4 regions of the Rhizobium sp. ARZ01 genome follow, and region 1 is predicted to be linked to each of the others. Evidence: predicted binding sites of a transcription regulator. Region 1 holds the regulator's gene; each other region holds the start of a gene.
The links. The regulator LexA, encoded in region 1, represses DNA repair genes until DNA is damaged. The targets are predictions, from matches to a motif close to TGTTCNNNNTGTGTTCNG.
Positions count from the first base shown of each region.

Region 2: IB238_RS09910 (ribonuclease) is a predicted target of LexA. The motif match lies at 4,575-4,592, and genes of this name have one in related genera.
Region 3: recA (recombinase RecA) is a predicted target of LexA. The motif match lies at 3,413-3,430, and genes of this name have one in related genera.
Region 4: uvrA (excinuclease ABC subunit UvrA) is a predicted target of LexA. The motif match lies at 3,762-3,779, and genes of this name have one in related genera.

Region 1 is NZ_JACVAE010000001.1:1,475,293-1,482,624, reverse strand. Features, by position in the region: partial or broken gene IB238_RS25035 (ComEC/Rec2 family competence protein) at 1-1,478, shown strand, start outside; gene IB238_RS24935 (ComEC/Rec2 family competence protein) at 1,585-2,733, shown strand; gene lexA (transcriptional repressor LexA) at 2,714-3,430, opposite strand; gene IB238_RS07065 (YMGG-like glycine zipper-containing protein) at 3,610-3,864, opposite strand; gene IB238_RS24930 (proton-conducting transporter membrane subunit) at 4,117-4,413, opposite strand; partial or broken gene IB238_RS24925 (proton-conducting transporter membrane subunit) at 4,487-4,759, opposite strand; gene IB238_RS07055 (basic amino acid/polyamine antiporter) at 5,465-6,895, shown strand; gene IB238_RS07050 (basic amino acid/polyamine antiporter) at 7,140-7,332, shown strand, end outside.
Region 2 is NZ_JACVAE010000001.1:2,051,077-2,058,408, reverse strand. Features, by position in the region: gene IB238_RS09930 (thiamine pyrophosphate-binding protein) at 1-1,135, opposite strand, end outside; gene IB238_RS09925 (CaiB/BaiF CoA-transferase family protein) at 1,168-2,364, opposite strand; gene IB238_RS09920 (DMT family transporter) at 2,515-3,468, opposite strand; gene IB238_RS09915 (alpha/beta hydrolase) at 3,495-4,424, opposite strand; gene IB238_RS09910 (ribonuclease) at 4,647-5,369, shown strand; gene ettA (energy-dependent translational throttle protein EttA) at 5,564-7,213, shown strand.
Region 3 is NZ_JACVAE010000001.1:1,668,428-1,675,759, forward strand. Features, by position in the region: gene IB238_RS08020 (hypothetical protein) at 1-506, opposite strand, end outside; gene IB238_RS08025 (NADP-dependent isocitrate dehydrogenase) at 780-1,994, shown strand; gene recA (recombinase RecA) at 2,201-3,286, opposite strand; gene IB238_RS08035 (carbohydrate kinase family protein) at 3,518-4,465, shown strand; gene IB238_RS08040 (pseudouridine-5'-phosphate glycosidase) at 4,527-5,453, shown strand; gene IB238_RS08045 (PAS domain-containing sensor histidine kinase) at 5,614-7,332, opposite strand, start outside.
Region 4 is NZ_JACVAE010000001.1:1,357,908-1,365,239, reverse strand. Features, by position in the region: gene gyrA (DNA gyrase subunit A) at 1-2,051, opposite strand, end outside; gene IB238_RS06525 (MarC family protein) at 2,291-2,920, shown strand; gene IB238_RS06520 (single-stranded DNA-binding protein) at 3,108-3,632, opposite strand; gene uvrA (excinuclease ABC subunit UvrA) at 3,927-6,845, shown strand; gene IB238_RS06510 (glutathione S-transferase family protein) at 6,849-7,332, shown strand, end outside.

The DNA.
Region 1 (7,332 bases):
GCAATATCTACTCTTCTCCGTCAGTTGCAAGCAACTTATGGGCGAGAATGGAGAATTATGGAGGGGGCATTCTTTCTCGGAGAACAAGGATGTTTGCTCCGGATCGGCGATTGCATTTCAAAATCCTAAGTTGCATTATGTCGTGGTCAACGGCTGGGGCAAAAGCCATGTGGGAGGGCACCGCTACGAAAGTCGAAGACCCGGCCGCCATTGCGAACCGGAGGCTGCCGAACTCGCAAGCGGAAGATCGGCTTGTCTTGCGCCCACCCTTTCAGGCAGACCGGTTCTCTCGTTTCCCCCGAATTGCCGTTCGATCCCTGGGATACAAAGTTGCTGCCATTCCGGCTGCCTTAGCCGCTGCGTGGGAACAGGAGCGGGACTACGGCACCGCTTTTCTGTTCGTTCCCGTTTTGATCGGTGCAGGAGCGTGGTCGTGGTTCGCACTTGCAGACGATCCGCCCTTGATGGCAATTCTTTCGGTACTACTCGTCAGCGGCGCGGCCACCGTGCGTCTGCGGCACCGCCACGACCACCTATCCTTGGCAGCATGGGCGGCATTCCTGCTGTTTCTCGGGATGATGCTATCCGCAGTCGAAAGCTGGAGACTTTCGACCGTTCTGCTTGATCAGTCGGTGACCACCACGATCAGTGGCAAGGTACTTTCCCGCGAGTCCGACGACCGGGGCCGTATGCGTTATCGAGTAGCGCTGTCTTCCACTACTGATCCTACTTTGCGCCGACCACCCAGCATAGTGAGCCTGCTTGCGCGCAGCCCACATGAAGCGCTGCCGATCGGAGGTGGTATCACCGGGCGCACGCGGCTGAACCCACCTTCAGGACCCGCATTGCCGGGCCTCAACGACTTCGCCTTCGACGCCTACGTCGCAGGAACGGGCGCGATCGGCTATTTCTACGGCAAGCCGGCGGGTTCGGCACTGAGCCAGCCCGTCGGCTCAGAGCACACATTCGATGCGGCAAGCCGATGGATAGCCGAATGGCGGAATGCCATCACGGAGCATATCCGTGGCCGCATCAGTGGCGATGCTGGCGCGATCGCTGCGGCGCTGATCACAGCCGAACAGCGCGGCATCAGTCCGGATACGGTCGAGGCGCTCCGGAAGGCAGGCCTCGCGCATGTCCTCGCGATTTCCGGATTGAATATGGTGCTTGCTGCAGGCACCTTCCTCTTCGGGGCCCGCCTGCTCTTGGCACTTGCCCCCGGTGTTGCCGAACACTGTCCGGTGAAGAAGATCGCGGCGGTTGGCGGACTGGTGACGGTGACCCTCTACATACTGGTCTCTGGCGGCGCGGTCTCAGCGATCCGTTCCTGGCTAATGATCGTCGTTTTGCTTTTCGCGGTCATCTTCGACCGCACTGCGATCAGCATGCGCAACATCGCTCTATCGGCAGTCATCATACTCATGATCACACCGTCGGCTGTCACAGGACCCGGGTTCCAAATGTCGTATGCGGCTACCCTCGGCCTTGTCGCAGGCTACGCAGCTTGGCGCGAACGCCCCCTACCGAGCGCAGTATGGACAGGCAAACGCTGGCGGCTACTTTCACTCACTTCCGCGTTTGTAGGTGGAATCCTGTTATCGGTCGTTGATCGGCGGCGTCGCCACGTTTGTCTATTCCGTTGGTCACTTCCATCGGTTTCCCGCATATGGCCTGGCTGGAAATCTGCTGGCAATGCCGATCATTTCGACAATCGTCATGCCGATGGCGCTCGTTTCAATGATGCTCATGCCATTCGGCCTGGACGGTTTCCCGCTTTGGATCATGGGCCGAGGCATCGATTGGATCATCGTGTTGGCCAAGTGGGTATCCGGCTGGGGTGGAGAAGTCGTGACCGGTAGACTGCCGCCGCTCGCATTTGCATTGATTGCGATAGCAGGTGGCCTTGTCTGTATGTTTCGGACGCGTCTGGCAATTGTCGTCCTTGTGCCACTCGTGATCGGAGTAGCTCTCGCGTTCGCCCATCGGCCAGACGCACAGCCTCAATTGCTCATATCGGAAGATGGTCGCCTCGTTGCGCTCATTTGGGAAGGGGAAGCAGCGACGAACCGTTCGAACCCACCTGACTTCCTCTACGATCAATGGCGCCGGGCCATCCGTCTAGAAGGACATCGAGCACCAAAGTTTCAAAGCAGCAGTGAAAGTAAACAACGGCAGCCTTCGAGCGGGAGAGGCTCCTCTGCTGATCGCCGGGAAGCCATATTCGGTGGTCAGCCAGATACGCAGCAATTGACGGCGACGCGCAACACGCGGACAGCAAAATCGAGAGCCGTCTTGAGCCGGGCTGCAATGGCGCGTGTGAACGATGACATGCGCACTGCACTCGCAACGGCAGTCCACGAAAAACGCTTCGTTTGTCGCCGCAAGGAGTGGTGCGTCGGCGTTGCACCCGCGGGTTGGCGCGTGGTGACTCTCGAAGACCCTGCCTTTCTAGGAGCGGCCTGCGACAATGCTGATTTCGTCGTCGCTCCGCTGCACCTCAAGGCCGAGCCTTGCCGTTCGGGAGCGCAACTCATCACCATGCGCACCCTGCGCCAGAGCGGAGCGCTTGAGATCATGTCGCGACTTGCCGAACCAACTGCCCGAGACGACTACACCATCCGCCAAGCCATCACCTCGCTCCACCGTCCGTGGAGCCGGCATCGCCTCTATGATTGGCGCACCGAGAAATTCCTGGAACCACAAATCGCAGCCGCTACTGATAGCGGCGAATGAGACCGACGAGTTTGCCCTGGATCTTTACTCGATCAGGGCCAAAGATGCGGGTCTCGTAGGCGGGATTGGCGGCTTCCAGCGCAATGGAGGCCCCCTTGCGCCGGAAGCGTTTCAGTGTTGCCTCCTCATCGTCGACGAGCGCCACGACGATCTCGCCCGGGTTGGCCGAACTGGCATTGCGGATGATGACGGTGTCGCCGTCAAGGATACCGGCCTCGATCATGGAGTCACCCTTGACCTCAAGCGCGTAGTGCTCGCCGGAACCGAGCATCTCGGGTGGTACGGCGATGTCGTGGGTGTTGTTCTGGATCGCCGAGATCGGGACACCGGCAGCGATCCGCCCCATCACCGGAACCGAAACCGAACCTTCTGCACTACCGGTGGCTGAACGGGGTGGGGCAGGGGGCGTGGGCGATTTGCCGAGGCTGCCTTCGATGACGGATGGCGAAAAGCCGCGACGCGCCTTGAGGCTAGGCGAGTAGGCCTCGGGGAGCTTGATGACCTCCAGCGCACGAGCCCGGTTGGGCAGCCGCCGGATGAACCCGCGCTCCTCAAGCGCCGTAATCAGGCGGTGGATCCCCGATTTAGACGCGAGATCGAGCGCGTCCTTCATCTCGTCGAAAGAAGGCGGAATACCCGTTTCCTTCATCCGCTCATGGATGAACAGCAGCAATTCCTGTTGTTTGCGGGTCAGCATGGCTCGCCATCCAGAATCGTGAAACAAATCCAGAACAGACACTATCTGTTCCACATGTGTTCCGCAAGGGGGTAATTATAGGCAGACGGGGGAGCGGTCACGCACTGGGTGGCCGGCGAAAAAGCTCCACATTCTGACAAGGGAGCTCTTTCGCTGTTATGCCGCTTGCTGCGGACGAGTTACGGGCAGGCAGCGACATAGCGGCGACCGTAGCGATCGCGGTAGTAGCATCGGCCGGGCTGACCTGCGACATTGCCGATGACGGCACCGGAAACACCACCGATGGCAGCCCCGACGGCAGCACCCCGAACATCGTTCGTAATGGCGCCGCCGATTACCGCGCCCGTGGCGGCCCCGATTCCGGCGCCCCTCTCGGTTGGGGTGCAGCCTGCCAGTGCAAGGCCGACCATAACGAGGAAAAGGGAGTTCTTGATCATGTCCAATCCTTCCTGTCTCGTTGATAATTTCTGGCTACTTAAATCTTGTCCATCCAGACGAAGCCTTCAAGTGTAATCTCGTTCTTGCAACGCTTACAACGGCGCGTGGCGTGCTGCAGCCCCTTCCGCCTCTCGCCCTACAAGGAAACAAACGCGGTCAGCGTGTAGAGTACGACGACATAGTAGAGGCTTCACCGAGTACGCCGACGGCACGAGAGACGCTATCCCAAAAACGCTCGGCATAGGGCCTCAGCATCGGCGCCAGCGCTGCCCGGTAGAAGCGGTAGGGTGGCAGTCCCGACATCGAGACGAGGCGATAGCCAAAGTGGCAAAGGTCAGCGGCATGTTTCGTGCGAGGCCCCCGCAGGCCTCCAGGCGCCTCAAACCCGTGCGTCGAATGATGCCCGCGACCGTCAGAAAGAGGACTCCTTTGACCATCAGATGGTTCGCCACCAGATAGAGGGCCGTCACCCAACCGAGATGGCTCATCAGCGCAACGGCGGTGACGATGTAACCGGTCTGGATGAGGCTGGAATAGGCAAGCATACGCTTCATGTGCAGCCTGCTGCAGCGCCAGGAGCGCGCCGACGACCGTCGTCAGCATGCCGATCCAGCCTATGGCGCGCGCGAGGTCAAGGCCAAGTTCGGAACGGACAGCGAGGTAGGCCGTTATGAACAGGGCGAATATCGCCACCTTGCCGACGACGGCCGACAGCATGGCCGACAGATCGTCATCGGCTTGCGCGTAGGCGCCCGGTAGCCACACGTGGACGCCGATCGTGCCGATCTTGATCAGGAAGCCGGCTGCAAGCAGCAGGACGGCGGGGATCAGTTCCGGACCCGAGGAATAGAAGGCAGTCAGGCCGGTTGTGCCGTTTTTCGCTGCGGCCATGGCGAGCCCGCCGAGCTGCTTGCGGCCGTCGATTTGCCTGAAGGAGAGCCCGCAAAGTGTCGAACCGGATCAGGCGTGTGGCCGTTCGTCTCGACTGCGCCGGGACTGTGGTTTCCCGGGATCCCGATATAGAATTCCGCAAAATTCAGCGTCTGTGAACGTTGGGCGGAGTCTGGCCTAGAGAGATCGTCAGCCCGGCGTCTGTTGGTTGCAAGGAGAATCGGAACGACGGTGTTCGCCTTTGCGCCGGGCTGCGCGCCGGCAAGGCCGGTGACCGCACGCGGACCACCGCACCCCGGCAGAGCGGCCAAGACAATCAGGAGTGCGAGCAGTCGCTTTGTCGGCATCATCTGGCTCGGTTGGTATCGAGAGTCGACGAAGTTAGAGCATCTGATCGGCCGTTCCACAACCTTAGCCTGCGTGACAGCGATCGAGAGGGTGCGGCTGTGCCTACGTTGCAACGTGTGGAAGAGATATCACGAGCGATGTCGGATCGCATGCATGCTTCTTCCGCGTCGTTCGCAGCCGCCAGCACCGCGCGTCCCTTCCGGAGGGACGATCGGTGGATTTTGCAAAATGCGGGACCCACCGCCAAGTCCTGGGATTTGAAGCCAATCACAGAGCACCAGCAATATTGCAAGATTGCCCGGCGTTCTACGATCTCAAGGTATTCTATTCCATTCCCGTCCGCCCGGATCGACCGATATGGCTTCATCCTCCGAACAGAAATTCTCCCTCTGGACACTGATGGCGATGGTGGTCGGCTCGATGGTCGGTGCCGGCATTTTCTCGCTGCCTCAGGCTTTCGGCCGCGCGACCGGTCCCTTCGGCGCTTTGATAGCCTGGACGATTGCCGGTGTTGGGATGTTGATGCTCGCCTTCGTGTTCCAGACACTGTCGCAACGAAAGCCGAATCTTGACGCGGGTATCTATGCCTATGCCAAGGCCGGGTTCGGCGACTATCTCGGCTTCCTGTCCGCGCTCGGTTACTGGTCGGCTGCGGTCCTCGGTAACGTCTCTTACTTCATCCTTATCAACTCGACGCTTGGCCTGTTTTTCCCTGCCTTCGGTGATGGCAATACTGTCCTGGCCGTTGTTATCTCCTCAGTTCTCTTGTGGATCATGCACGCGTTGATCCTGCGCGGCATTCGGGAGGCGGCTGCCCTCAACAATGTGGTCACCTTTGCCAAGATCATTCCCATCGTGCTGTTCATTGTCTTCGTCGGATTGGGATTCGATCTCTACACCTTCGCCGAGAGCTTCTGGGGTGGCGAGGAAGTAACGTTTGCCAGCGTCGCCGGACAGGTGCGTGCGACAATGCTGGTCACGGTTTTCGTCTTTGTCGGCATCGAGGGGGCAAGCGTCTATTCGCGTTACGCCCGCAACCGCGCCGATGTCGGCATTGCAACGGTAGTCGGTTTTCTCGGCGTCCTCGCGCTCATGGTGATGGTGACGCTTCTCTCGTACGGCGTTTTAACGCGGCCGGAACTTGCGGCCCTGCGCAACCCGTCCATGGCGGGCGTCCTTCAGGCCGTTGTCGGCCATTGGGGGGCGGTGTTCGTAAGTGTGGGACTGCTCATCTCTGTGGCCGGTGCGTATATTTCCTGGGTGTTGCTTGCGGCTGAAATTCTCTATTCTGCTGCTAAGTATGAAACGATGCCGCGGTTCCTCGCCCATGAAAATGCAAGGGGTGTACCGGCAAACGCGCTGTGGCTGACCAATATCGTCGTCCAGGTCTTCCTGATCCTGACCTTGTTTACGCAATATGCGTTCCGCCTCGCGCTGGAACTGACGAGTTCGATGATCCTCATTCCGTATTTCCTCGTCGCCGCGTATGGCCTGAAACTATGCTGGAGCGGAGATACCTACGATCAGGACTCCGCCAACCATAGGACCGACTTCCTCTGGGCGGGCATCGCAACCGTCTACACTGCAGGGTTGATCTATGCGGCGGACTTCACACACCTGCTCCTGACGACCGTCATATATGGGCCGGGAACGATCCTCTATCTCATGGCGCGGCGCGAGCAGGGAAAAGCTGCATTCATGCGCACGGAACTCGCGCTTTTCGTGCTTGCGGCAATCGGCGCGTGCGTCGGCATCTATCTAATCGCGACGGGCGCCATCTCGTTCTAATCTGCCGGGTCAATGTACCACTGCAAGGTGTCGAAACGTTCAGATGATCATGTCGTCGCGCGTAAACAAGCGGCGTCAGCGATGATACTTTTGATGCACCGCTGTCACAAAATCTGAACGCAGCGCATATTTTTGGGATTCTGTGCCGATCACAGCAATTGTTGTTCGGCATTATAGTTCCAATCGTAGCCAGCCATTTCAATTGAGGAAAGAATTGCCAGCTTAACAACTTATCGGGGGAAAGATGTCTTCGGAAACGACGCAGAAGTTCTCACTCTTCGCATTGACAGCCATGGTCGTGGGCTCCATGGTCGGTGCGGGTATTTTCTCCCTGCCGCGAACGTTTGGTAATGCAACCGGACCGTTTGGCGCAATCATCGCCTGGTGTATCGCTGGTGGCGGTATGTATATGCTCGCACGCGTCTTCCAGTCGCTGG
Region 2 (7,332 bases), 580 kb from region 1:
TCGTATCCTCCGGCACGTTCTCTTCGAGCCAGCTCATGATCGGTCCCATCTGCACGTCGCCGGGACCGGCCGCAGGCGGTGTCGACCAGGCGAGATAGGCTGCATGCATCGCTTTCGTCCGTTCGGCCCAGCGGGGCGGGGAGGCGGGAGCCAGGTCGGCGAGACCGGCAACGAAGTCCGAAGCGCTGGCGCAGATCGCAAGCTCCGGCCGGTAGACGCGGCCGAGCTCTGAGGCGTCGGGATGCACATGCACGAGCGTCTGCTTCGGGTAGGGGCTGTCGAGCAGCGTGTAGCCCGAGGATGGCATCTCCGAGTACCTGCCGCCGAGCAGGACGACGAGGTCCGCCTCGCGGATTTCCTTGCCGAGTGCCGGGTTGATGCCGATGCCGGAATCGCCTGCATAGTTCGGGTGCAGGTGATCGAACAACATCTGCCGGCGGAACGAGCAGGAAACCGGCAACGCCCAGCGTTCGGCAAGGGCCGTGATGCCGGCGACACTTTCCTCGTCCCAGCGGGTCCCGCCGAGAATGACGACGGGTCGTTCGGCCCTGTCCAGCATTCCCTTCAACTGCGCCAGCTGCTTCGGCCCCGGATGGGCCTCGACCGGCGTATAGGGCTGTGCTGCCGTCGCCTCGACCGTCTCGGTCAGGATATCCTCCGGCAGTGCAAGCACGACAGGTCCCGGCCGTCCCGAGGTCGCGACCGCGAAGGCGCGGGTGACGAATTCGGGAATGCGTTTGGGATCATCGATTTCGGCCACCCACTTGGCGACCTCGGTGAAGGCGCGGCGGTACTCGATCTCCTGGAAGGCCTCGCGCTCGCGTGCCTCGCGCTGGACCTGGCCGATGAAGAGGATCATCGGGATCGAATCCTGCTTGGCGATGTGCAGCCCGGCGGACGCGTTGGTGGCGCCAGGACCGCGCGTGACCATGCAGATGCCGGGCTCGCCGGTCAGCCGGCCCCAGCAGTCGGCCATCATCGCCGCGCCGCCTTCCTGGCGGCAGACGAGCACGTCGATGTCGGTGTCATGCAGGGCATCGAGCACCGCGAGGTAGCTTTCGCCGGGCACGCACGAGATGCGTCGGACGCCATTGGCGACGAGGGCATCGACGATCAGTTGTCCACCGGTTCTCATGGTCTTTCCTTGTACGTTCTTCTCGGTGTTGGTCATGCGGATTTCTTTCCCGCTTCAAGCGCGCCGAGTTCGGCGAGGATCTCGTCCGTGTGTTCGCCAAGCCGCGGGCTCGGGCGGTCGTAGGCAAGCGGCGTCTCGGAAAAGACGATCGGCGTGCGCACGCTCGGAATGCGGTTGCCGTCGCGATCCGGGAGGTCCAGCCGCATGCCGCGTGCCTTGACCTGCGGGTCGTCAAACGTCTCTGCGATCGAGTTGATCGGCCCGGCAGGTACGCCGCTCTCCTCGCAGGCTGCAAGCAGGTCGGACTTCTTCCAGTTGCGACTGCGCTCGAGGATCAGCGGGCGAAGTTCTGCGCGATGCTTCACCCGCGACTTGTTGGTGGCGAAACGCTCATCGGCAGGAAGATCGGTCATGCCGAGCAGCGAGCAGAAGCGCTGGAACTGGCCGTCGTTGCCGACCGCAAGGATCATGTAGCCGTCGGCGGTCTCGATGACCTCGTAGGGTGTGATGTTCGGATGCGCGTTGCCCAAGCGGGTGGGGGCTGTGCCGGAAACCAGGTAATTCATGTTCTGGTTTGCCATCACGGCCGACTGCACATCGAGCAGCGCCATGTCGATCTGCTGGCCCTTGCCGGTTTTCATCACGTGGATGAGTGCGGCCTGGATTGCCGTGACCGCGTAGATGCCGGTGAAAATATCGGCGATCGCCACGCCCGCCTTCATCGGCTCGCCATCCGGCGCGCCGGTGACCGACATGAAACCGGACATGCCCTGGACGATGTAGTCATAGCCGGCGCGGGCGGCATAGGGCCCATCCTGGCCGAATCCGGTGATCGAGCAATAGACGAGCTGCGGGTTTTCCCGTGCGAGGCTCTTGTAGTCGAGACCGTATTTCTCAAGTCCGCCAACCTTGAAGTTCTCGATCACGACATCGGCCGTGCGAACCAGCCGATGGACGATTTCCTGGCCCTCCTTGGTCCGGAAATCGACCGTGATCGAGCGCTTGTTGCGGTTGGTGGAATGGTAGTAGGCAGCGGACAGGTTTTCGCCGTCCTTCCCGGTGACGAACGGAGGTCCCCAGGCGCGGGTGTCGTCGCCGCCATCGGGATTTTCCACCTTGATCACGTCTGCGCCGAGGTCGGCGAGCATCTGTCCAGCCCACGGACCGGCAAGCACGCGAGCGAGCTCTATAACCCGGATGCCGGCAAGCGGCAGATTCTTGTCATCCATTGCGTCCTCCATGCCGGTACCAATTGCCCGCGAGGGGCTTTTCTTCGGCAACGTGTTGGATAACAAAAAGGAGCATTCGGAGATAGCATCAACCGGTCATGAGTTGATGAGTGGGTGGACTTAACCCATTCGCTTTTGTCAAATCCATGCTCAAAGGAGTGGCGGCATTGGCGGGACGGTCGCGCGCTTTTTCAGTTGGTGCTCGCGCCATATCACGTAGAGGCCGGAGCCGATGATGATCGAGATGCCGCCCCACTTCAGCGGATCGGGCAGGTCGCCGAACACCCACCAGCCGAGAATGGTGGCGGATACGATCTCCAGATATTGCAAGGGTGCCAGCACCGATGCCGGAGCGCTGCGATAGGCATAGGCCCCGAATATGCCGGAGATGGTGGCGGCAATGCCGGCGCCGATGATGAACAGCGTGGAAACGCCGTGCGGCATGACCGGTGTGAATGCTGTCCACCCGAAACGGCTGCCGACCAGAAGCGCAACCCCGGCGAATGCCGCGCCCCAGAGCCCGGAATGCAGTTGCATCGACCAGGGATCCTCGCTCTGTGCTGCGAGCCGTGTAATCAGAAAGAATACGGCCAGTCCGAACGCCGAAACGACCGGCAACAATGCGACCAATCCGACTTCCTGCATGCTGGGCTGGATCACGAGGAGGGCGCCGAGGAAGCCGACCGCGCAGGCGGTATATCGCCTCCAGCCGATCGTTTCCTTCAGGAAGATCGCCCCGAGGATCGTCAGGATGATCGGCTCGACGAAGAATATCGCCAGCGCATCGGCAAGTTCCATCACCGCAAGTGCCATGACGAAACTGATCATCACGATCGCAGCCATCAGGCCGCGCAGCGCATGCAGGGCCGACTTCTTCCAGTTCAGGTCGAGAAGGGTGCCGCGCCAGAGCACGACAGGCAGAAGCGTCAGTGTCTGGAAGATGAAGCGGCAAAGGGTGATGACGGCGGCCGGAACCTCCGCCACGGCAAGCTTGGAGAAGATGTCGATGACGGGCGCCAAGAGTACCGAAACGACCATCAACCCAAGACCAAGTCCGACCTCGTGACGGAGGGTCGCAGGGGTTGTCGATGCATGTGCGGTCATTTGGCTTTACCGGTTTGGCGATCAGTCTATGCGACCCTTTGGCACCAGTCGGCGAAATTGGCAATCGGCATTTCTCGCAGATCCCGCCGCTCCAGCAGGGTTTCGTGACGCAATCCGCGATGGATGAGGCAGGTTACATCGGCAAGTCCTGCCTTCTCCAACCTGCGTCCGAGCCAGGCCACCGAGCGGCCAAAGTCGGTTGCCGGGTCCTCGTCTCCACCGGCGAGATGGACGGGCAGTGCCTTTGGCAAACGCACGATCGCCCTCGTGTTCGCCGCGGCGTAAGTCATGGCAAAGATGTCGATCCAGAGCGAGACACTGGCGTCGAAGCCGCACAGGGGATCGCCGACATACTTGTCGACTTCCGCGGCATCGTGGGAGAGCCAATCGAAATCCGTGCGACGATCCGCTACGGCCTTGGCCCAGGCGCCGAAAGTGAGCTTCGGCAAAAGACCGCTCGGCACGTCCGATCCCTTCAGCATCCGTTCGGCCAGAAGTATGGCCTGCGCGGCGCGACCGGCGGGGCCAGGATTGAAGTTGGAATTCCAGACGGCAAGCCCGTCGATCTTTCCCGAATGGGCTTGCGCGAACGAAAGCGCAAGGAGCCCGCCCATCGAATGGCCGAACTGGATGACCGGTGAACCCGGATGATTGGCAGTGGCCAGCTCGCACATCGCAAGCATGTCGCGGAGTGCCTGCTGCACCCCATCGCGTTGCGCGAAGCGCCCGATCGGCGCATCCGGTGCCGTTGTCTCGCCGTGACCGCGATGATCGTGCGCGTAGACGTGGAATCCCTCGGACGCCAGACGCTCGGCAAAGGCCCGGTAGCGAAGCGAATGTTCTGCAAGCCCGTGGCTGATCAGGACTATGCCCTTGCCATGACCGCGCGCAGTTTCGTGGTGATAGGCGAGCCTGGCGCCCGTCGGACTTTGCAGATGCAAGGTTGTACAGAACATGTCACTCCAGGGGGAGAGCGAGATTGGATAGCGACCATCAAATGGATTTTGCGGCGAAATGCAATTGCGCTTCGTAACGACGCAGCGGCCAACCGCCCCCATAACTCTCCTAAAATTTGTGGTTGCAATCTTCTCGCGCATATTGCTTAATGTTCGTGCTTTGTTCTTGTTTGGGGATGCACCATGACGATGCTGAGGTCCATACGTCGGATAATGACTGCAATGCTTCTCTTTCTTCTGACGCTGGCGGTACCTGTCTCTGCGGTGACGCTTGCGGATGAACCTGAGGATGGCGATGGCGGAAAGGCCAAGACCCGGCACGTGCTGGCGCTAACCTGGCAACCGGGGTTCTGTCTGAGGAAACCAAAGATGCCGGAATGCGCACAGTGGCCGGAGGGTGCTCATGAGCCCACAGGTCTGGCGTTGCACGGGCTGTGGCAGGTGAAGAAAAGCTACTGCGGTATCGACGCCGAACTGAAAAAGCGGGACCGCTCGAACAAATGGACGGATCTGCCGCAACTGGTGCTTTCCGAGGAGACGGCCACGCGGCTTTCCGTGGCCATGCCCGGCGTCGCATCCGGGCTCGACCGCCACCAGTGGCTGATGAACGGCACCTGCCATGCAGCGACGGCGGAGGACTACTACGTGCGGTCGCTTGAGATGCTGGATGCCGTCAACGCCTCTGCGGTGGGAGCGCTCTTCGATGCGAAGGCGGGCAAGGTGGTGACGAAAGACGAGATTGCGGCCGCTTTTGATGCGGCGTTCGGTCCGGGGGCCGGCGAGCGCGTGCGGTTGCGCTGCCGGAATATCGACGGTGAGAAGATTATCACCGGCCTGACCATTGGGCTGTCGGCGGACGAAGGGGAACTCGCCGGCCTCATTCGTGGCGCTTCGGCCACCAAGTCCAAGTGTGACGGCGGTTTATTGGTGCAGATGGCTGACTGACCTAGTCGGCCAGGCGGAGAGTGTGCTTCACCCGGTCGGGCCTGCTTCATACACTAGATCGGCCAGTTCCTGTGGACCGAACTATCTGACGGTATCAGGGCAAATCCAGTCGACTGCATGTCGCCGCATTGCCGCTGCGGGGGATTTCGCCTACATAGCGGGCAAATCTCTTTTGAATGCGGAGCAGGCGCGTAATGGCACGACAGTTCATCTACCACATGGCAGGGCTAAACAAGGCCTACGGTAACAAGAAGGTTCTGGAGAACATTCACCTCTCCTTCTACCCGGACGCGAAGATCGGCATTCTCGGTCCCAACGGTGCCGGTAAGTCGACCGTCCTCAGGATCATGGCCGGTCTCGACAACGAGTATACCGGCGAGGCATGGGTGGCTGAAGGCGCGACCGTCGGCTACCTGCCGCAGGAGCCGCAACTCGATCCGGCAAAGAACGTGCTGGAGAACGTGATGGAAGGCGTCGCTCCCAAGAAGGCGATCCTCGACCGTTACAACGAACTGATGATGAACTATTCGGACGAAACGGCCGAAGAAGGCGCCAAGCTCCAGGACATCATCGACAGCCAGAACCTTTGGGACCTTGAGAGCCAGGTCGAAATGGCGATGGACGCGCTGCGCTGCCCGCCGGGCGATGCGGATGTCGCCAACCTGTCGGGCGGTGAGAAGCGCCGCGTTGCGCTCTGCAAACTGCTGCTGTCGCAGCCCGACCTGCTGCTGCTCGACGAGCCGACGAACCATCTCGACGCCGAGACGATTGCCTGGCTGGAAAAGCATCTGCGCGAGTATCCGGGTGCTGTCCTGATGATCACCCACGACCGCTACTTCCTCGACAACGTCACCGGCTGGATCCTCGAGCTCGACCGCGGCCGCGGCATTCCCTACGAAGGCAACTATTCGGCCTATCTCCAGGCCAAGGCCAAGCGAATGCAGCAGGAAGGTCGCGAAGAGGCAACGCGCCAGAAGGCGCTCTCCCGTGAACAGGAATGGATCGCCTCCAGTCCGAAGGCCCGGCAGGCGAAGTCGAAGGCCCGTATCCGCGCCTACGACGAACTGGTCAAGGCGGCGGAGGATCGTCGCCCCGGTGACGCCCAGATCGTGATCCCGGTCGGTGAACGTCTCGGCAACGTCGTGATCGAGGCCGAGAACCTGACCAAGTCGTATGGCGACCGCGTGCTGATCGAGAACCTTACCTTCAAGCTTCCGCCCGGCGGTATTGTTGGTGTCATCGGCCCGAACGGCGCCGGCAAGACGACGCTGTTTCGGATGATCACCGGCCAGGAGAAGCCTGATAGCGGCGAAATTCGCGTCGGTGAGACGGTGGACCTCGGCTATGTCGACCAGAGCCGGGACGCGCTCGCCGGCAACAAGACGGTCTGGGAAGAGATTTCCGGCGGCAACGACGTGATCAAGCTCGGCAAGCATGAAGTCAATTCGCGTGCCTATTGCGGCGCGTTCAACTTCAAGGGCGGCGACCAGCAGCAAAAGGTCGGCACGCTCTCGGGCGGCCAGCGCAACCGCGTTCACCTGGCCAAGATGCTGAAGTCCGGCGGCAACGTGATCCTGCTCGACGAGCCGACCAACGACCTCGATACCGAAACGCTGGCAGCGCTCGAGGATGCGCTCGAGAGTTTTGCCGGCTGCGCGGTGATCATCAGCCACGACCGCATGTTCCTCGACCGTCTTGCGACCCATATTCTGGCGTTTGAGGGCGACAGCCATGTGGAATGGTTCGAGGGTAACTTCGAAGACTACGAGCAGGACAAGATCCGCCGCCTCGGCCCGGATTCGGTCAACCCGAAGCGCGTCACCTACAAGCGTCTGACGCGCTGAGGCTTCTAACGCGGTCGCTGTTGCGGCGTAGACCTAATGAGGCCGCCATGCTCGAGCGTGGCGGCTTTGTTATTTTCGGCTGTGAATGGTCGGTGCTAAGAGCGATCGCGTTTGGCCGG
Region 3 (7,332 bases), 190 kb from region 1:
TCTGCTTTCACGGACCCCGGATCGCCATCCTGCGGCCGCAGGATGTCGTCGATGACGGATCGGCCCCCCTCCTCGACAACCTTGAAATCCACCTCGGCAGGTTTCCAGTCTGCCGCCCGCTCGCCGAAGCAATGCGTGTTGTCGAAGGTCGTCTTTACGGTCGTCACGCCATCCAAAGCTTGCGTTGCCTCAATCTTGAGGTCCTTGATCGAGCAACCGTCCTGCCCCATAGCGATCACGTCATAGTCGAAGGGCGAACCACCATCCTCGTACGCCGGATACTTGGCTGCCTCGCGGTACTTGGCAATGAAATCCTTGCTGTAGAGACGCTGCAGGAACTCGTCGTTGAAATAGTCGACGTAGTCCGGCGGGTCGTCGTTATCGTCGGCAACATCGACCCAATTACTCGTTGCCGTGGTCATGATTTCGCGCACCGGCGCTGTAGCGTCGGCCGCAAAACCAACAGTTGGCACCAAGAGGAGTGCGGCAGCAAAAAAATAGCGCATTAAAGACGTCTCCTGAAAACCGGATTGTGCGAACTGATGCCCCAGGTGATATGGCGTTGTCGATCTGCCCGCCATTTGTGGCATTTTCCGGCATACGGCTCGCGCCGGCAGGCGACCCGATACTTGAGTCGCAGAGCATATTCCTTGTCGAACGAAAATAAAGCGCCTCAGTCCTTGGTCGGCTTTGCCTTCCCTGCCCTAAGTGATATAGGCCCACGCGATCCCTTCTTCACGAAACGGGGCATCCGGCCCCACTAGGCTACGAGGCAATCCATGAAAAAGATCAAGGTCGCCAATCCGGTCGTCGAACTCGACGGCGACGAGATGACCCGCATCATTTGGCAGTTCATCAAGGACAAGCTGATCCATCCGTATCTGGACATCGACCTGAAGTACTTTGATCTCGGCATGGAGAACCGCGACGCCACCGACGACCAGGTGACGATCGACGCTGCAAACGCGATCAAGAAATACGGCGTCGGCGTCAAGTGCGCGACGATCACCCCGGACGAGGCCCGCGTCGAGGAGTTCAAGCTGAAGAAGATGTGGAAGTCGCCGAACGGCACGATCCGCAACATTCTCGGCGGCGTCATCTTCCGCGAGCCGATCATCTGCAAGAACGTTCCGCGCCTCGTCCCCGGCTGGACCAAGCCGATCATCGTCGGCCGTCACGCCTTCGGCGACCAGTATCGCGCCACCGACTTCAAGTTCCCCGGCAAGGGCAAGCTGACGATGAAGTTCGTCGGTGAAGACGGCAAGGAAATCGAATACGACGTCTTCGATGCCCCGTCCGCCGGTGTCGCCATGGGTATGTACAACCTCGACGATTCGATCACCGAATTCGCCCGCGCCTCCTTCAACTACGGCCTGCAGCGCAAGGTGCCGGTCTACCTCTCGACCAAGAACACAATCCTCAAGGTCTATGACGGCCGCTTCAAGGACATCTTCCAGAAGGTGTTCGACGAGGAATTCGCCGAAAAGTTCAAGGAAGCGAAGATCTGGTACGAGCACCGCCTGATTGACGACATGGTCGCCTCAGCGCTGAAGTGGTCCGGCGGTTATGTCTGGGCCTGCAAGAACTATGACGGCGACGTGCAGTCCGACATCGTCGCGCAGGGCTTTGGCTCGCTCGGCCTGATGACCTCGGTGCTGATGACGCCGGATGGCCAAACGGTCGAAGCCGAAGCTGCGCACGGTACCGTGACCCGTCACTACCGCCAGCACCAGAAGGGCGAGGAAACCTCGACCAACTCGATCGCCTCGATCTTCGCCTGGACACGTGGCCTCGCCCACCGCGCCAAGCTCGACGGCAACGTCGAACTCGCCAAGTTCGCCGGCACGCTGGAAAAAGTCTGCGTCGAGACCGTCGAAAGCGGCTTCATGACCAAGGACCTGGCACTCCTGATCGGTCCTGATCAGCCGTGGCTGTCCACAACCGGCTTCCTCGACAAGATCGATGAGAACCTGCAGAAGGCCATGGCCGCCTGAGGCCAGGACGACATGACAGAAAGACCCGGCCCTGTGCCGGGTCAACAAAAAGCCCGTCACGCGAGAGATCACGTGACGGGTTTTCGTTATGCATTACTCATTGCCCTGAGGCAGAGACGTTCGCTAACCTTGGTCCCAGTCAGCATCGGCTGGAACATGCATTCCAGCCGATATCCACTTACGCCATTCCGCGGCCTTGACGCCGATCACATCTCGGCTAGGCTGTCTCCATCGTCCTTCTCAGGTCCGCTGTCGAGCAACTTGTCGGCGATCAGACCGGCATTCTGCCGGAGTGCCATTTCGATCTCGCGCGCCGCGTCCGGATTGTCACGCAGGAACTGCTTCGCGTTCTCGCGCCCCTGGCCCAGGCGCTGGCTGTTATAGGAGAACCAGGAACCAGACTTCTCGACGATGCCGGCCTTGACGCCGAGGTCGATCAGTTCGCCCGTCTTGGACACGCCCTCACCATACATGATGTCGAATTCGACCTCCTTGAAGGGCGGGGCCATCTTGTTCTTGACGACCTTGATCTTCGTCTGGTTGCCGATCACCTCGTCGCGCTCCTTGACCGCGCCGATGCGGCGGATGTCGAGTCGAACCGAGGCATAGAACTTCAACGCATTGCCGCCCGTCGTCGTTTCCGGCGAGCCGAACATGACACCGATCTTCATGCGGATCTGGTTGATGAAGATGACCATGGTGTTCGAGCGCGAGATAGAGGCCGTCAGCTTGCGCAGCGCCTGGCTCATTAGGCGGGCCTGCAGACCCGGCAGGCTGTCGCCCATCTCGCCCTCGATTTCAGCGCGCGGCGTCAACGCGGCAACGGAGTCGATCACGAGCACATCGATGGCGCCGGACCGCACAAGCGCGTCGGTGATCTCAAGCGCCTGCTCACCGTTGTCGGGCTGCGAGATCAGGAGATTTTCCAGATCGACGCCGAGCTTGCGGGCATAGACCGGATCGAGCGCGTGCTCGGCATCGACGAAGCCGCAAATGCCGCCCTTCTTCTGCGCTTCGGCGATCGTCTGAAGCGCCATCGTGGTCTTGCCCGAGCTTTCCGGACCGTAGATCTCGATGATTCGTCCCTTAGGCAGTCCGCCGATCCCGAGCGCGATATCGAGACCGAGCGAGCCGGTCGGGATCGTTTCGATCTCGACGACGCTATCTTTCGAGCCGAGCTTCATGATCGAGCCCTTGCCGAACGACCTCTCGATCTGAGAAAGTGCCGCTTCGAGTGCCTTGCTTTTGTCCACCGATTTGTCCTCTACGAGCCGCAAAGTGTTTTGTGCCATTTGCTCCACCTTTAGGTTATTGACGCCAGACAGGCAATGAAGCCGCCGATGGAAGTTTTGTACACTTTTTGTTCTCTCTTGGCAACAGCACACCATGCTCTTGATTAATATAGATATTCCGCAGCGTGTTCTATTTTCGTTTCCGCCGCCATTTCAGTTATTCTACCACTGCGTGGTCAGGTGGCGCGAGAGGCATGTGGCAACGAATCGTAACCGGCGAGAGGATGGAAAATGACTGATGGAACCATCCTCGTCCTGGGCGGCGCGCATGTCGACCGCCGCGGGCGCATCCACGGAGAAACCGCGTCCGGCGCAAGCAACCCCGGCAGTTGGTTCGTCGAGGCCGGCGGCGGCGCCTTCAACGCGGCGCGCAATCTTTCAAGGCTCGGTCACGCCGTGCGCCTCATAGCACCCCGCGGCGGCGACAATGACGGGGAGATCGTGGCTGCGGCTGCGCTCGCCGCAGGCGTCGAGGATACGCCGTTCACGTTCCTCGATCGGGCGACGCCGAGCTACACGGCGATCATCGAACGCGACGGTAATCTGGTGATCGCGCTCGCCGACATGGAGCTCTACCGCCTTTTCTCGCCGCGGCGCCTGCAGCAGCGCGCCGTCCGTGAGGCGTTCAATGAGGCGAAGGCGATCGTCACAGATGCCAACCTGCCGGCAGAAACGGTAGCCGCGATCGCCGGCACCGCGCGTTCCAACGGCAAGCCTGTCTTCGGTATCGCCATTTCGCCTGCCAAGGTCGTCCGCTTCCAGGATGCACTTTCCGCACTCTCCTGCCTGTTCATGAATGAGGCCGAGGCCCGCGCGCTGACCGGGACGCAGCCAGACGATCCGCGACGATGGCCGGAGCTGCTGCGCAATGCGGGCTTGGTCGAAGGCGTCGTCACCCGGGGACGCGAAGCAGCAATTGCCTTCGATGCGACCGGCGCCGTCACTCTTGCCCCCCCGCTCCTCGAAGCGCTCGGCGACGTGACCGGAGCCGGCGATGCGTTGGCATCCGGCTATATTTCGGCCCGTCTGATCGGAGAACCGCTCGCGACTGCCCTTCGTCACGGCGTTGCCGCAGCGCTGATCGCCGTTCGCTCCCCGCTGGCCGTGGCCGATGAACTGGAACCCGAACTGCTCACCCGCGTCATAAGCCTTGTGTCCGAAGCGGAAATGCTGTCATGAGACGGCAGGAACCAAAAAAGCTGTCACGGCCCAAAAACCTTCGAGCCCCGAGGACCATGTGATGACGAGATCCGCGCCCCCGCTCCTGCCGATCGCCTATTCCGCCGAAGTCACGGCCGCAAAAGAGCGCGGTGCGCCACTCGTGGCCCTCGAATCCACCATTATCACGCACGGCATGCCCTATCCCGGCAATTTGGAGATGGCACGCAGCGTTGAACGGATCATCCGCGAGGAAGGCGCCGTTCCGGCCACCATCGCCGTGATCGATGGCGTCTTGCACATCGGTCTGGACGACTCCGCACTGGAGGCGCTGGCGCAAACCAGCGGTGCAATGAAGCTCTCGCGCGCCGACCTCGCCTTCGCCATTGCTGAGCGGCGCACAGGTGCCACCACGGTAGCGGCGACGATGATCGCCGCGGCACGCGCTGGCATCCGCGTCTTCGCCACCGGCGGCATCGGCGGAGTTCATCGCAAAGCGGAAGAGACATTCGACATTTCGGCGGACCTCGACGAACTGGCGCGTACCGACGTCATCGTCGTCTGTGCCGGCGCCAAGGCAATCCTGGATATTCCCAAGACGCTCGAAGTGCTCGAGACCCGTGGCGTGCCGGTCATCACCTATGACAGCCCGAACTTCCCCGCCTTCTGGTCTCGGGATTCCGGCCTGCCGAGCCCGCTGATGCTGAACAGCCCGGCGGCGATTGCCAATTTCCAAGCTGTTCGCGAACAGCTCGGCATTGACGGCGGTATGCTCGTCGCAAACCCGGTTCCGGCAGGAAACGAAATCCCGCGCCGCGAGATGGAGATCTATATCGAGCGCGCACTGGACAATGCCGAGCGCGACGAAGTGAGCGGCAAGGCCGTGACACCCTACCTGCTCGACACCATCTTCCGCCTGACCGACGGTCGCAGCCTTGCGACCAACATAGCCCTTGTCGAGAACAACGCGCGGCTCGCAGCTGAAATTGCAGTAGCGCTGGCTGTCTGATCACCAGCGCGCTCGGATACATTGGAGCAAGCGTTCACAGTACCGGCGCTCCGACCTGCCATCCGACTGCGCCACAGGCATTGCGCAATGGGCCGGAGAAAAGCTCTGGGTTCACTGAGAAAGATGCCCACCATGCGGATGGGCTCTGTCGCTATTACGGTTAGCCGTCCAGCATCTCGCGAACCGCCTCGGCCAATTGCTTCAGCGAGAAGGGCTTCGGCAAGAAGCCAAACTTGGCATCGGCGGGCAGGTTGCGGGCGAAAGCGTCTTCGGCGTAGCCGGAAACAAAAATAAACTTCAGGTCCGGGTAGCGCTTGCGCAGCTCACGCAGAAGTGACGGCCCGTCCATCTCCGGCATCACCACGTCCGAAACGACGATATCCACGGCACCGTCCAGCTCCTCCATGATGTCGAGCGCCTCAACCCCCGATCCGGCCTCGTGAACGGTGTATCCTCGCGTTTCCAACATACGCTTGCCGCCGCGACGCACGGCCTCCTCGTCCTCGACGAGAAGCACGACAGCCGAGCCTCCGGTCAGGTCGCGCGGTTCCTTTGCAGCGGCAGGCGATGCCGGGGTGGCAAGCTGCGGCACATTGTCGATAGTGGCCTCGACCTGAGGAACGACCGCCGGGATTTCCTCGATGTAGCGCGGCATGAAGATACGGAACGTCGTGCCCTTGCCCAATTCGGAATCGACGAAGATATAGCCGCCCGTCTGCTTGATGATGCCGTAGACCATGGAGAGCCCGAGTCCGGTTCCCTTGCCCACATCCTTCGTCGTGAAGAACGGCTCGAAGATCTTGTCGCGGATTTCCGGCGGAATGCCGGTGCCTTGGTCGACGACATCAATCTCGACATAATCCGCCGGTGGCAGTTCGCGATAGTTGTATGCTGCCACCTCGGATGCAAAAACATTGCGCGTGCGGAAGGTTATGGTGCCGCCATCGGGCATCGCATCGCGCGCATTGACCGCAAGGTTGATCAGCACCTGCTCGAACTGGCCGAGATCGGACTTCACCGGCCAGAGGTCACGGCCATAATCCACCTCGATCTTGACCTTGGTACCGGTCATGCGATCGACGAGCATGCGCAGGTCGCCGATGACATCGGTCATCTGTAGCACCGTCGGCCGCATCGTCTGCTTGCGCGAGAAGGCGAGCAACTGGCGCACGAGCACGGCGGCACGGTTGGCGTTTCGCTTGATCTCCATGAGATCGGCGAAACTTGCATCCGACGGACGAGCCGACAGAAGCAGATGGTCGGAGGAGAGCAGGATCGCGGTGAGTACGTTATTAAAGTCGTGCGCGATGCCGCCCGCAAGCGTGCCGACCGCGTTCATCTTCTGCGTCTGCGCCATTTGCGTCTCGAGCGCCTTCTGCTCGGTGATCTCGACGGCGTAGACGATCGCGGCCTCTTCCGGCGCCTGGTCGCTCTGATCGATGACGGCATTTACGTAGAAACGGAAGTGCCGCCCGTCGTCGCCCGGATGCAGCGAATCGATCGGCGGAATGTCGCCCTGACGATCCCGCGCCGCCTCAAGTGCGGCCTCGAGCCGTGGACGGTCGCTCTCGTGCACAATCGTTTCCAGCCGTGCGCCGCGGTCGATGTCGTCGCGGGAAACGACGCCCGAAAACAGCTTCAGGAATGGAGCGTTGGTACGAAGGATACGGCCGGCGCCATCGACGGAAGCAATCGCCATCGGGGTGTTGTTGAAGAATCGCGTAAAGCGCATCGCGGCATTCGACGCGAAGGCATCACCGTCGTTAGCGACATCGCGGGCCAGGACGATGGTTCGGCTTTCGCCCGGTGCCCCGTCGCGCATCGCACTGACACGGTGAACGAGGCGAACCGGCAAGCTTTGGCCATTCGACTTGCGCAG
Region 4 (7,332 bases), 120 kb from region 1:
ATTTCGTCGCCCTCCTCCTCGAGCTTCATCGCGATCTTGCCGTTGCGGTTGACCTGTACGAAGTCCGACAACTTGTTGCGGCGAACGGTGCCGCGCGTTGTCGAGAACATGACGTCCAGGTTCTCCCAGGTGCTTTCGTCCTCGGGCAACGGCATGATTGTGGTGATGCGCTCGCCGGGCTCGATCGGCAGCATGTTGATCAGCGCCTTGCCCTTGGACTGTGGCGTTCCGATCGGCAAGCGCCAGACCTTCTCCTTGTAGACGATGCCGCGCGAAGAGAAGAACAGAACCGGCGTATGCGTGTTGGCAACGAAGAGGCGGGTGACAAAATCCTCGTCGCGCGTCGCCATGCCGGAGCGACCCTTGCCGCCGCGGCGCTGCGCCCGATATGTCGTCAACGGCACGCGCTTCACGTAGCCGAGATGCGAAACGGTCACGACCATGTCTTCCTGGGCGATGAGGTCCTCATCGTCCATGTCCGGACCGAAATCGGCGATCTCGGTGCGGCGGGGCGTGCCGAATTCGTCGCGGATCGCGATCATTTCTTCCTTGACGATAGCCTGGATGCGCAGGCGCGAACCCAGGATGTCGAGATAGTCGCGGATTTCCTCGCCGATCTTGTTCAATTCGTCGGCGATTTCGTCGCGACCGAGAGCGGTCAGGCGCGCCAGGCGCAATTCGAGGATCGCACGCGCCTGCTCTTCGGAGAGGTTATAGGTGAGGTCGGCATTGATACGGTGGCGCGGGTCATCGATCAGGCGGATCAGCGCCTCGACATCCAGTGCCGGCCAGCGCCGTTCCATTAACTGCTCGCGCGCCGTCTGCGGATCGGGAGCGTGCCGGATCAAGGCGATGACTTCGTCGATATTGGCAACGGCGATGGCAAGGCCGACCAAAACATGCGCGCGATCGCGTGCCTTGCGCAACAGGTACTTGGTGCGCCGGCTGACGACTTCCTCACGGAACGAAACGAAGGCGCGCAGCATGTCGAGCAGCGTCATCTGCTCCGGCTTGCCGCCGTTCAGCGCCACCATGTTGCAGCCGAAGGAGGTCTGCAGCGGTGTATAACGATAGAGCTGGTTGAGGACGACGTCGGCATTGGCGTCGCGCTTCAATTCGACGACGACGCGATAGCCCTCACGGTCGGACTCGTCGCGAAGATCCGAGATCCCCTCGATGCGCTTTTCGCGCACGAGGTCGGCCATCTTCTCGATCATCGTCGCCTTGTTCACCTGATAGGGGATCTCGGTGATGATGATCTGCTCGCGGTCGCCGCGCATCGGCTCGATGCGGGCCACGCCGCGCATGATGACCGAGCCGCGGCCAGTCTCGTAGGCCTGCCGAATACCCGCGCGGCCGAGAATCATGGCGCCGGTCGGGAAGTCCGGTCCCGGGATGATCTGCATCAGTTCCGGCAACTCGATCGCCGGATTGTCGATCAGCGCGACGCAGCCGCTGATGACCTCGGAGAGGTTGTGCGGGGGGATATTCGTGGCCATGCCGACGGCGATGCCGCCCGCACCGTTGACGAGAAGGTTCGGAAACTTCGCCGGCAGTACCGATGGTTCCTGTATGGTACCGTCATAGTTGTCGCGAAAGTTGACGGTTTCCTTGTCGAGGTCGTCGAGCAGGCTATGGGCAGCCTTCTCCAGACGGCATTCGGTATAGCGTTGTGCGGCCGGCGGATCGCCGTCGACGGAACCAAAATTGCCCTGGCCATCGATCAGCGGCAGGCGGAGCGACCAGTCCTGCGCCAGACGTGCGAGCGCGTCATAGATCGCGGCATCCCCATGCGGATGGTATTTACCCATCACGTCACCGGTGACGCGGGCGCACTTCACATATTTCTTGTTCCAGTCGATCCCCATCTCGCCCATGCTGAAGAGGATGCGCCGATGCACTGGCTTCAGGCCGTCTCGGACATCGGGCAGCGCGCGGCTCACGATGACGCTCATGGCGTAGTCGAGATAGGACCGCTGCATTTCCGCGGTAATGGAAATGGGCTCAATGCCGGGAGGGGTCTTGCCGCCGGGGGTCGTTTGCTCTGTCAATTTCGATCACGATCTTTGTTCAGAATCAGTCGGGATTTTATAGCCTAACGGCTTGAACTGCGCCAATTTTGCGGGAGGTTTTGAACAGCCTTTTGCCAGAAATCCGCCAATTGCCGCAATTTGATGGCGATGTTCCTGGCTGTCTCTCCCTCCCCCTTCACTTGGCTCCGCCTCTCCCCTATCAATGGCGTCATGAGCGCGTCAAAAGAATGCGACGGATCGGCGAGGGGGATGGCCGGATGTACGATTTCGAATTGGTCGTCAATGCGCTCACAACCATGCTTGTGACGCTCGATCCGCCGGGGCTTGCGCCGATCTTCCTGGGCCTGACGGTTGGAATGAACCGCGCTGAACGCAAGCAGGTGGCTTTGCGCGGTTCCATCATCGCCTTCGTAATCCTCGCCACTTTCGCCGTCTTTGGCGCCGGGATACTCGGCTTGCTCGGCATATCCATTGCCGCTTTCCGCATCGCCGGCGGCCTTCTCCTCTTCACCATTGCCTTCGAAATGGTGTTCGAGCGCCGACAGGAGCGGAAGGAGAAGACCTCGGAAGTGGCAATCACCAAGGATCACATCCGCAACATCGCGGTGTTTCCCCTCGCCTTGCCGCTGATCGCCGGGCCAGGTGCCATTTCCGCTACGATCCTGCTGTCGGGGTCGCTCTCCTCGCCCATGGGCCGCGCGGCGCTGATCGCCGTTATCGCGCTTTGCGTCGCCGTCGTCTACGTGACGCTCTACGTCGCAGAACGGGTCGACCGGTACCTTGGCGTAACCGGCCGCGCGATCCTGACGCGCCTGCTGGGGGTAATTCTCGCGGCGCTGGCGGTGCAGTTCGTCGTCGATGGCGCTCGGGCGGCTTTCGTGATCTGAGGCTCTCAGCCTACCAACCTACCTGCCGCGTTCTCTTCGCAATCCTGCTGCCCGCGCTTCCACGGCGCATGTTGCGCACGCGGCGAGCATGCAGAACGCAAAACGCCGGCGAAACAGCCGGCGTTGCGAGAATGTCAGGAATGCCTCTCCCTCTATCGAGGGGGCCACTCCGGAGAAGCGGTTTTCGTCAGAACGGAATATCGTCGTCCATGTCGCGCGAAAAATTCGACGACGCGCCGCCGCGGCTTCCTCCGCCGGAAGACGGCTGCGAGCCGTAGTCATCGTAGCTCGGCGCACCGCCGCCATAATTCGCGCTGCCGCCGAAGTCAGAGCCGCCACGGCGGTCACCGCCGCCCTCGCCGCGCCCGTCGAGCATGGTGAGGGTGGAGTTGAAGCCCTGCAGCACCACTTCGGTCGAGTAGCGGTCGTTGCCGTTCTGATCCTGCCACTTGCGTGTCTGAAGCTGACCTTCGATGTAGAGTTTGGCGCCCTTCTTGACGTATTGCTCAACAACCTTGCACAGGCCTTCATTGAAAACGACGACGGTGTGCCACTCCGTCTTCTCCTTGCGCTCGCCGGAATTGCGGTCGCGCCAGGTTTCGGAGGTCGCAATGCGCAGGTTGGCGATCGGGCGGCCGTCCTGGGTACGGCGGATCTCGGGATCCGCGCCGACGTTCCCGATCAGGATTACCTTGTTGACGCTGCCTGCCATCCGTTCAGTCCTTGTTGTCGTGCCGGGCATGCTGCCGGCCTTGAAATCCGATCTGCTATCTTAACGCCCGCTTGCTCCGCGCGCCGCCCCGTGCGCCGGATAATCCACAGATCAAATTCACGTGCATTTCGTTCTTTTTTTGTTCTAGTAAATCCGTAACATCTTGTCAACCGAATCGGAAAGAGGCAGGGTTTCGTCGCAACGCGCATGGACAGCAAGGTTCCAGTCCCTACATAGATGCGCGACCGAAGAGCCACACTTCATCCGAGATCTGACATCTGGCGCTGGAACATCATGAGCGAACTCAAGACCATTTCCATTCGCGGCGCACGCGAGCACAATCTCAAGGGCATCGACCTCGACCTGCCGCGCAACAAGCTGATCGTCATGACCGGCCTTTCGGGGTCGGGCAAGTCCTCGCTGGCCTTCGATACGATTTATGCGGAGGGCCAGCGCCGCTACGTCGAAAGCCTTTCGGCCTATGCCCGCCAGTTTCTGGAGATGATGCAGAAGCCGGACGTCGACCAGATCGACGGTCTGTCGCCGGCGATCTCGATCGAGCAGAAAACGACGTCCAAGAACCCGCGCTCGACCGTCGGAACAGTCACCGAGATCTACGACTACATGCGCCTGCTGTTTGCTCGCGTCGGCGTGCCCTACTCTCCCGCAACCGGGCTGCCGATCGAGAGCCAGACGGTCAGCCAGATGGTCGATCGCGTCATCGACTTCGGAGAGGGAACCCGTCTTTATATTCTGGCGCCGATCGTTCGCGGCCGCAAGGGCGAGTACAAGAAGGAACTCGCCGAGCTGATGAAGAAGGGCTTTCAGCGCGTCAAGGTGGATGGCCAGTTCTACGAGATCGCCGACGTGCCGGCGCTCGACAAGAAGTACAAGCACGACATTGACGTGGTGGTCGATCGCGTCGTGGTGCGCCCGGATCTCGCCGCCCGCCTCGCTGACAGCCTCGAGACCTGCCTCAAGCTGGCCGATGGGCTGGCGATCGCCGAATTCGCCGACAAGCCGCTTCCTCCGGAAGAAACTGCGGCAGGCGGCGCGGCCAACAAGTCGCTGAACGAGACGCACGAGCGGGTGCTGTTCTCGGAAAAGTTCGCCTGCCCGGTTTCCGGCTTTACGATCCCGGAAATCGAGCCGCGGCTGTTTTCATTCAACAATCCATTCGGCGCCTGCCCGACCTGTGATGGCCTCGGCAGCCAGCAGAAGATCGATCCCGACCTCATCGTGCCGGAACCGCAGCGGACGTTGCGCGACGGCGCGATCGCCCCCTGGGCCAAGTCTTCCTCTCCCTACTACAACCAGACGCTGGAAGCGCTGGGTGCGGCCTATGGCTTCAAGCTCTCCAACCGCTGGTCCGATCTATCCGCCGAGGGGCAGAAAGCCATCCTCTACGGAACCGACGAGAAGATCGAATTCCACTACCAGGACGGCGCGCGCTCCTACAAGACATCCAAGACCTTCGAAGGAATCGTGCCGAACCTAGAGCGGCGCTGGAAGGAGACGGATTCGGCCTGGGCCCGCGAGGAGATCGAGCGCTACATGTCCGCCGCCCCCTGCCCGGCCTGCAACGGCTTCCGCCTGAAGCCGGAGGCGCTAGCGGTGAAGATCGACAAGTTGCACATCGGCCACGTCACCGACATGTCGATCCGCGTTGCCCGAGACTGGTTCGATACCCTACCCGGTCACATGAATGCCAAGCAAAACGAAATTGCGGTGCGCATTCTCAAGGAAATCCGCGAGCGCTTGCGCTTCCTGAACGATGTCGGTCTCGAATACCTCAGCCTTTCGCGCAATTCCGGCACGCTTTCGGGCGGCGAAAGCCAGCGCATCCGGCTCGCCTCGCAGATCGGTTCGGGCCTGACGGGCGTGCTCTATGTTCTCGACGAACCCTCAATCGGCCTGCACCAGCGCGACAATGCCCGCCTGCTCGACACGCTGCGCCACCTGCGCGACATCGGCAACACGGTGATCGTCGTTGAACACGACGAGGATGCGATCCTGACGGCCGATTATGTCGTCGACATCGGTCCCGCCGCCGGCATCCACGGTGGTGAGGTGATCGCCCAGGGAGCGCCGTCTGACATCATGGCCAACTCTAGGTCGCTGACCGGCAAATATCTTTCCGGCGAACTTGCCGTTGCCGTCCCGGCCGAGCGGCGCAAGCCGAAAAAGAAGAAGGAAATCACCGTTGTCGGCGCACGTGCCAACAATCTGAAGAATGTCACGGCTTCCATCCCGCTTGGCGTGTTCACGGCCGTCACAGGCGTCTCGGGCGGCGGCAAGTCGACGTTCCTGATCGAAACACTCTACAAGTCCGCAGCCCGGCGCGTAATGGGCGCTCGGGAAATCCCGGCGGAACACGACCGTATCGACGGTTTCGAGTACATCGACAAGGTGATCGACATCGACCAGTCGCCGATCGGCCGCACGCCGCGCTCGAACCCGGCGACCTATACCGGTGCCTTCACGCCGATCCGCGACTGGTTTGCCGGCCTGCCGGAAGCAAAGGCCCGCGGCTATCAGCCGGGCCGCTTCTCCTTCAATGTCAAGGGCGGCCGCTGCGAGGCCTGCCAGGGCGACGGCGTCATCAAGATCGAGATGCACTTCCTGCCTGACGTCTACGTGACCTGCGACGTCTGCCACGGCAAGCGCTACAACCGCGAGACGCTCGACGTGCACTTCAAGGGCAAGTCGATCGCCGACGTGCTGGACATGACGGTCGAGGAAGGCGTCGAGTTCTTCGCCGCCGTTCCGGCCGTGCGCGACAAGCTGGTGACGTTGAATCAGGTCGGGCTCGGCTACATCAAGGTTGGGCAACAGGCAAACACGCTTTCGGGCGGCGAAGCGCAGCGCGTCAAGCTCGCGAAGGAGCTATCCAAGCGCTCGACCGGTCGCACGCTCTACATTCTTGACGAACCGACAACCGGCTTGCATTTTCATGACGTAGCGAAGTTGCTTGAAGTGCTGCATGAGCTTGTCAACCAGGGCAACTCAGTTGTCGTGATCGAGCACAACCTGGAAGTGATCAAGACTGCTGACTGGATCATAGACTTCGGTCCCGAAGGCGGCGATGGCGGCGGCGAGGTGATCGCGCAGGGAACGCCGGAGGACGTGGTAAAAGTTGAGCGCTCCTATACCGGGCATTTCCTGAAGGAACTGCTGGAGCGGCGACCGATGCGGAAGGCGGCGGCGGAGTAGCGAATGATCCTGATCGGCCAGTATGACTCGTCCTATGTGCGTCGCGTTGCGATCGCCATGCGCCTCTATGACCTGCCTTTCGAACACCGGCCCTGGTCGGTGTTCAGCCAGCGCGAGAAGGTGCAGGCGATCAATCCGCTGATGCGGGTCCCGACCCTGGTGCTCGATGACGGCGACATCGTTGCCGACAGCAATTCCATCCTGGACTATGTCGACGGGCTGGTACCGGCAGAGCAGCGTCTGACGCCGCAGGCCGAGCCGGAACGACGGCAGGCGTTGAAGGTGCTGACGTTCGCCACCGGCTTTGCCGACAAGGGCGTCAGCCTGTTCTACGAGTTGCACCTGCATGAGACCCCGTCGACCTATTTCGTCGAGCGCTGCCGCTCACAGATTTCGACAGTGCTCGGGGCTCTCGAGGCCGAGCGTGTCGTGCGGCCTCATCAATTCTGGTTTGGGCGGATCACCCATGCGGACATCGCTGTCGCAT